Regions from separate parts of the Actinoplanes sp. CA-142083 genome, predicted to be linked through region 2. Evidence: predicted binding sites of a transcription regulator. Region 2 holds the regulator's gene; the other holds the start of a gene.

Region 1 (3,916 bases), 3.5 Mb from region 2:
GCGCGCACGTTGCGGCCGAGCAGCAGCGAGACCAGCGCTGTCGTCATCGTGACACCCGCCGACGGCCCGTCCTTGGGCACCGCGCCCGCGGGCACGTGCAGGTGGATCGGGTGGTCGAGCTGCTCCGGCGAGATGCCGAGCTCCTCGGCGTGGGCCCGCACGTAGGAGAGCGCGATCTGCGCCGACTCCTTCATCACGTCGCCGAGCTGGCCGGTGACCGACAGCCCGCCCTTGTCGCCGGGCAGCAGCGACGCCTCGATATAGAGGACGTCGCCGCCCATCCCGGTGACGGCCAGGCCGGTCGAGACGCCCGGCACGGCGGTGCGCTCGGACGACTCGGGGGTGAACCGCGGCCGCCCGATCAGGTCCTTGAGGTCACCTGCCCCGATGGTGGCCGGCAGGTCGCGCAGGGCGACCTTGCGGAAGGCCTTGGCCAGCAGGCGCTCGACGGAGCGGACGCCGGCCTCCCGGGTGTAGTTGGCGGCGATCTCGCGCAGCGCCTCGTCGGTGACCGTCACCTCGTCGGCGGACAGCGCGGCCCGGTCGAGCTGCCGGGGCACCAGGAAGTCGCGGGCGATGGCGACCTTGTCGTTCTCGGTGTAGCCGTCGATCGAGATGAGCTCCATCCGGTCGAACAGCGCCTGCGGGATGGTGTCCAGCACGTTCGCGGTCGCGATGAACAGCACGTCGGACAGGTCGAGGTCGAGGTCCAGGTAGTGGTCGCGGAACGTGTGGTTCTGCGCCGGGTCCAGCACCTCCAGCAGCGCGGCCGCGGGGTCTCCCCGGTAGTCGCTGCCGACCTTGTCGACCTCGTCGAGGAGCACGACCGGGTTCATCGAGCCGGCCTCGCGGATGGCGCGCACGATGCGTCCGGGAAGAGCGCCGACATACGTACGGCGGTGGCCGCGGATCTCGGCCTCGTCCCGCACGCCGCCCAGCGCGACCCGGACGAACTTGCGGCCCAGCGTGCGCGCGACCGACTCGCCCAGCGAGGTCTTGCCGACTCCGGGCGGGCCGGCGAGGAGGATCACCGCGCCGGAGCCGCGGCCGCCGACGACCGACAGGCCCCGGGAGTCGCGGCGGGCGCGGACGCCGAGGTACTCGACGATGCGCTCCTTGACCTCGTCCAGGCCGTGGTGGTCGGCGTCGAGCACCGCCCGGGCCGCCGCCAGGTCGGTGTTGTCGGTGGTGCGGACGCTCCAGGGCAGGTCCAGCACCGTGTCGAGCCACGTGCGGATCCAGCCCGCCTCGGGGTTCTGGTCGCCGGCCCGCTCGAGCTTGTCGACCTCGCGCAGCGCCTGCTCGCGGACGGCGTCGGGCAGCTCGGCCGCCTCGACCCGGGCGCGGTAGTCGTCCTTGCCGTCCGGCTCGCCCTCGCCGAGCTCCTTGCGGATGGCCTTGAGCTGCTCCCGGAGCAGGTACTCCCGGTTGCGCTTCTCGACCGACTCGCGGACGTCCTTCTCGATCGTGTCGCTGACCTCGGACTCCGCCAGGAAGTCCTTGGTCCACTCGATCAGCAGGCGCAGCCGGGCCTCGACATCCGGGGTCTCCAGCAGCTCGCGCTTGCGGTCGTTGGACAGGTAGGGAGCCCAGCCGGCGGTGTCGGCCAGGTCACTGGGGTCGTCGATGGCGCTGACCGACTCGATGACCTGCCAGGCCTCGCGGCGCTCCAGCACGTCGACGACCAACTGCTTGTATTCGGCGGCCAGCTCGCGGACGTGCTCGCCGGCGGTCTGGGGCTCGACGGGCTCGGCCTCGACCCACAGCGCCGCGCCCGGGCCGGTCACGCCGGCTCCGATGCGGGCGCGCACGCCGGTGCGCAACACCGCGGCGGGCGATCCGTCACGGGACTTGCCGACCTGCTTGACGCTCGCCACCACGCCGTGGGTGGCGTAGCGGTCCTCGAGCCGCGGGGCGATGAGCAGCTCGGAGCTGGCCGAGGTGCGGGCCGCGTCGACGGCGGCCAGGGCGGCCTCGTCGAGCGCGATCGGGACGACCATGCTCGGCAGCAGCACGATGTCGTCGAGGAACAACACGGGGAGTCGCTTGCTTGCCACCGGGGCACCTCCGAAAAAGTTGAGTACGGCCGACTCAACCGCGGACGGCCGTACCCTCTTCCGGCGTTCACTGCGAGCGAACACGGTGGGCCTTGAGCCACCCCTGGATCTCCGTGATGACCTGCTTGTCGGGCTCGCCGAACACCGGCTGGAACTTCGGCGTGATGTTCATCGTGTGCGCCATGCCCGGATAGATCACGATCTTGTGGTCCTTGTTGCCGGCCGCGGCTACGGCGGCGTCCGCGACGATCGCGGCCCGGGCCGGGGTCTGGAGGTCGTTCTCGCCGTTGAGCATCAGCACCGGCCCGGAGAACTTCGGCAGCGCCTGCGAAACCGTCGGGAAGCGCGCGATGTCCGTGGCATAGCTGATCGTGTACGGGTCGAGGTCCGGCAGGTTCGGGTAGTCGTCGATGTGGGTGAGCTCGCGCAGCACGGCGCCGGCCTCGGTGTCGATCGCGATCCGCCCGTCGTGGTTCTTGTCGGTCTTGGGGGCAAGCAGGGCCGCCATCTCCGGCGGCTGACCCACCAGTCCGTCGGTGACCTCGGTGGCGGTCAGCTGCCCGTCCCCGTCTACGTCGAACTCGTCGTGCAACTGCACCAGCACCCGGCCGTAGATCTGGAAGGTCAGCAGCTGCTTCACGGGCAGGCCGACCACGCCCATCTCGACCACGCCGGCGGGCTTCGGGATGCCGAACTTCTGCGGCGTGGCGGCGAGGTTGGCGGCCACGTTGGTGCCCTCGCTGTGGCCGAGCAGGAAGATCCGCGACGGGTCCACCTTCGACGACCGGGCGGCGAAGCGGACCACCGACGCGGCGTCGAGCTGGATCTGCTCGTACGGATGCTCAGGAAGCAGTTGATTTTGATCGGTGCTCTCGACCGGCCCGATGTCGGTCACGCCGCGCTTGTTGAAGCGCAGAGTGGCGAAGCCTTCCTGGGTGGCGGCCCGCACCAGCGGAGGGAAGGTCGCGCCCCGGCCGTCGGGCAGCGTCTGGTTCATGTCGTTGTGCCCGCTGCCGTGCAGGAAGATGACCAGCGGCAGCCGGCCCTTGGCGCTGCTCGGATAGGTGAGCTCGGCCTTGGTGACCCACCCCTTGCCGAAGTCGATGCGCACCTGCTCGCGCTGGATGCCGTCGGCGTGGGCGACCCCCACGCCCGCCGCGAGCACCGCGCCCGCGGTGAGGATCCCGATCGTCGTGCTGAGAGATTTCTTCATGCCGGAAACGCTATTTTCGCCAGCGACCGCGATCGATCCCGGCAGCTACCCACTACGGGTATAGCCTGCTGTACCCGGATCCGCCCCGACCGGTGTGTCCTCGGCGTGGTACTGCGCGAGCAGCCGCTCCTCGGCGGGCTTGCGGGGGAAGAGGAAGAACACGATCACCGCGCCGACCACGATCGCGGTGATGCCCGCGGTGTACGCCCAGTCGGCGCCGTCGAGGAAGGACGCCTTCGCCGCGGCGACGATCTGGTTCGCGTACTGCGGGTACTGCTGCGCGGCGTCCGCGGCGCTGGAGAAGGACTTGGTGAGCTGGTTCTCCATGCTCGTGGAGACCTGTTGCCGTTCCGGTGACGCCGCGACGGTGGCGGCGAAGGCGGTCGCGTAACCGGCCGAGAGCAACGCCCCGAAAACCGACTGCATGACCGCGCCGCCGAGATCCCGCTGCAGGTCGGCGGTGCCCGACGCCATCCCGGCGCGCTGCACCGGCACCGAGCCGGTCAGCGAGTGCGAGGCCGGCGTGCCCGCGAAACCCACGCCCGTCCCGATGAACACGTACGCGACGCCGACCTGCCAGTACGAGCTGCCCTCGTTCCACAGCAGCAGCATCCAGCCGAACGCGAGCAGCAGGAACACGTAGCCG
Region 2 (3,916 bases):
CTGCTCTTCGCGCTGGGCATGCTCGGCCGGCTGGGCCGCAAGGTCGGCCTCTCCCCGATCCCGCTCTACCTGCTCGCCGGCCTCGCCTTCGGGCACGGCGGCCTGGTCCCGCTCTCGGCCAGCGAGGAGTTCATCCAGGTCGGCGCCGAGATCGGCGTCATCCTGCTGCTGGTCATGCTGGGCCTGGAGTACTCCGCCACCGAGCTGGTCGGCAACCTGCGCGCCGCCGCGCCCGCCGGGGTGATCGACGGCGTCCTCAACGCCCTGCCCGGCGCCGGCTTCGCGTTCCTGCTCGGCTGGGGCTGGCAGGCCGCCCTCGTGCTGGCCGGCATCACCTGGGTCTCCTCGTCCGGCGTGATCGCCAAGGTGCTCGCCGACCTGGGCCGCCTCGGTAACCGCGAGACCCCGGTCATCCTGAGCGTGCTGGTCATCGAGGACCTCGCGATGGCCTTCTATCTCCCGCTGGTCACCGCCGTGCTGGCCGGCGTGGGCCTGACCGGCGGCGTCAAGGCGCTGGCCGTCGCCGTGGTCACCGTGATCGCCGTCCTGGTGGTGGCGATCCGCTACGGCAGCACGATCAGCAGGTTCATGTCGGTGCAGGACCCCGAGGCGCTGCTGCTCAGCGTGCTCGGCCTGACCCTGTTCGTGGCCGGGGTGGCCGCCGAGCTCAAGGTCTCGGCCGCGGTCGGCGCGTTCCTGGTCGGCATCGCGCTCTCCGGCCCGGTCGCGCATCACGCGACCGAGATGCTCTCGCCGCTGCGTGACCTGTTCGCCGCGGTCTTCTTCGTCTTCTTCGGCCTCTCCACCGACCCCGCCGCCATGCCGCCGGTGCTGCTGCCCGCGCTCGGCCTGGCCGCGCTCACCATGGCGACCAAGGTGCTGACCGGCTATCTCGCCGCCAAGCGGGCCGGCATCGCGCTCCCCGGCCAGCTGCGCGCCGGCCTCGCGCTCGTGCCGCGGGGCGAATTCTCGGTGGTCATCGCCGGCCTGGCCGTGGCTTCCGGCGTCGAGCCGCGCCTCGCGCCACTGGCGACCGCGTACGTATTGATCACGGTGATCTCGGGTCCGATGCTGGCACGTCTGCCCGATTACCAGTGGTTCAAGAACTTCGTGCGACGCCGGATGGCCGTCCGGCGGCGGCCGGCAAGCCCTCTTCCCGCAGGTGAATAGGGAACGTACGGGCAAGACTGCTCAAAGCTACTGACCAGTATCCGATTGTGACCTCCTAACACTTCCGTAGGAACTTGGGGCGCGCTAGCGTTCGGGCTCGACAAGTTGTGTTAATCGGACTTTACGGCGGGGCGGCGGCGTGACAGTGCGTGAGTCTGCTTTCTACGGGTTCGCAAACCCGGTCGATCCACGGCCGGAGGAGCTGCAGGCCTGGGCATATCAGCCTGAGTCCGTACCACTGGACAACATGCCCCCCGACTGGGATCTGCTGATCGCCGGTGACGTCCTGGCGCCCACGCTCTTCGAGCTGGCGATGGACCGTCAGTGCCCCGCGCGCCGCTTCGCCCAGCACTGCATGTATATCTACGCGGCCGACGGCGTCCGGCAAAACGCCAGCAACCAGCGTAAACGCCGCCTCAAGAAGTATGTGGAGCGGGCCGAGGAGGTCGGCGACGAGCCCATGTCCATCTGGGCTCACAACTGCCGCGTCCTGATGAGCCGCCCCGAGGCCTTCGACTACTCCGACTGGATCGAGGGCGGCCTGGTCCGCCACCCCCGGCGCCTCGGCATGTTCGGCCGCACCACGGGCGGCGGCACTCTAGGGCGCTGAAAAGGCGGCCTCCCCCTGGGGAAGGCCGCCTCTGGTCGGCGCGCTATTTGTCGGAAGCGCGGCGCGGGCGCCACACCACCAGGGCCGTCGAGGGACGCTCCTGGCGCACCAGGTCACGGCCCGAGTACGGGCTCTCCATCTGAGCGATCCGGGTGTACGCCTCGTCGAGCTGGGCCTCCAGCTCGTGGATGCGCTGCTGCAGGTCGGCGACCAGCTGCTCGAGCCCGATGATGCGCTTGATGCCGGCCAGGTTGACGCCGTCGTCCTGGCTCAGCCGCTGCACCTCGCGCAGCAGCGCGACGTCCCGCTCGCTGTACCGGCGGCCGCCACCGCCCGCCCGGCCGGGCTGCACCAGCCCGAGCCGGTCGTACTGGCGGAGGGTCTGCGGGTGCATGCCGGCCAGCCGCGCGGCCACCGAGATGATCAGGACCTTCGCGTCGGAGGCCTGCTCCACCGAGATCTCAACCTCTTCATACATGTGCCACCTCCCGAGAACGTCCTAACCGCCCCGGCGCACGCGCGCCTCGAGCCGTTCCCGCCCGGCCGGCGGGGTCAGTTTCGCGAAACGCTCCAGCGCATCGCGTGCTTCCCCCGTGACACCGTCCGGCACCTGCACGTCAACCGTGACGATCAGGTCGCCGGGTGGTCCGCTCTTGCGAGCCACGCCCTTGCCCCGGGCCCGCAGCTTGCGCCCGCTCGGCGTGCCGGGCGGGACCCGCATGGTGACCGGGCCGTCCAGCGTGGGCACCCGCAGGTCGGCGCCGAGCACCGCCTCGACGATGCTGATCGGCAGGGTCAGCGTGAGGTCGTCGCCGCTGCGCCCGAACAGCTCGTCGGGACGGACGGCCACCTGCACGTACAGGTCGCCGGCCGGGCCGCCGCGGTCGCCGGGCTCGCCGCGTCCGCTGAGCCGGATCCGCTGGCCGTCGGCCACTCCGGACGGGAAGCGGACGTTGATCGTGCGGGTCTTGGTGACCCCGCCGGTGCCGCGGCACTCGGGGCACTTCTCGTCGACGATGGTGCCCGCGCCCTGGCACTCGCGGCACGGCTCGGAGAAGCTGAACGACCCCTGGTTCCGCGAGATCAGGCCACTGCCGTGGCACTGCGGGCAGGTCCGCGGCGTGGTGCCGGGCTTGGCGCCGTTGCCGTGGCAGGTGTCGCACTCGCCGGCCGAGCGCAGCGTCAGCGGCAACGTCGTGCCGCGTACCGCCTGGGTGAAGTCGAGGGTCACCTCGGTCTCCACGTCCCGCCCGCGGCGCGGGCCGCGCCGGGCCGCCCCACCGCCGGGACCCCCGCCCGAGAAGATCGAGCTGAAGATGTCGGAGAAGCCGGCGCCGCCGAACCGCCGGTCGCCGGCGCCGCCCTGGGCCCCCGCGTTGGAGAAGCCGCCGAACAGGTCGGACGGGTCGAACTGCCCACCCGGCGAGCCGGAGCGCGCGCCCCGGCGGAAGGCGCCCGAGCCGAACAGCGAGCGCATCTCGTCGTACTCTTTGCGCTTCTTGTCGTCGGAGAGCACGTCGTAGGCCTCGGACGCGGCCTTGAACTTCTCCTCGGCCTCCCGGTTGTCCGGGTTCCGATCGGGGTGCAGGTCGCGGGCGAGCTTGCGGTACGCCTTCTTGATCTCGTCGGTTGAGGCGGACTTGTTCACGCCGAGCACGGCGTAGAAGTCCTTCTCGAGCCAGTCCTTCGAGCTCATCTCGTCCACCTCCTCCTAGCGGTAGTCCCGCCCACCGCGTCGCGGTGGGCGGGACGAGCTCCGCCGACTGATAGTCCAGGCTTGGGTTGAGGCACAGCCTGTGAGATCACTCGGGGTCGGCGACCGCGACCAGGGCGGGCCGCAGCAGCCGCTCGCCCAGGGTGTAGCCGCGGCGCATGACCTCGACGCAGGTCGGCTCCGTGACGTCGGCGGACGTCTGGTGCGCGACCGCCTCGTGCCGGTTCGGGTCGAAGGGGTCGCCCTTCTCGCCGAACGCGGTGAGACCCAGCTTGCCGGTCACCGCGGTGAGCGATTCCGCCACCGAGGCGAACGGCCCGACCAGGTCGCCGTGCTCGCGGGCCCGGTCGATGTCGTCGAGCACCGGCAGCAGTGCGGTGAGCACCGCTCCCGTGGTGAGCTCGGCGGCGGCCGCCCGGTCC

The links. Region 2 encodes HspR, which represses chaperone genes until heat shock. Its sites were predicted from a motif close to TTGAGTNNNNNNNACTCAA; they were not measured.
Region 1: a site for HspR is predicted at 2,077-2,095, ahead of lon (endopeptidase La). Genes of this name have one in related genera too.

The regions. Positions count from the first base shown of each region.
Region 1 is NZ_CP192076.1:7,370,086-7,374,001, reverse strand. Features, by position in the region: gene lon (endopeptidase La) at 1-2,000, opposite strand, end outside; gene ACQPZX_RS33780 (alpha/beta hydrolase family protein) at 2,125-3,270, opposite strand; gene ACQPZX_RS33775 (MFS transporter) at 3,316-3,916, opposite strand, start outside.
Region 2 is NZ_CP192076.1:117,927-121,842, reverse strand. Features, by position in the region: gene ACQPZX_RS00585 (cation:proton antiporter) at 1-1,170, shown strand, start outside; gene ACQPZX_RS00580 (hypothetical protein) at 1,310-1,780, shown strand; gene ACQPZX_RS00575 (heat shock protein transcriptional repressor HspR) at 1,824-2,258, opposite strand; gene dnaJ (molecular chaperone DnaJ) at 2,280-3,476, opposite strand; gene grpE (nucleotide exchange factor GrpE) at 3,583-3,916, opposite strand, start outside.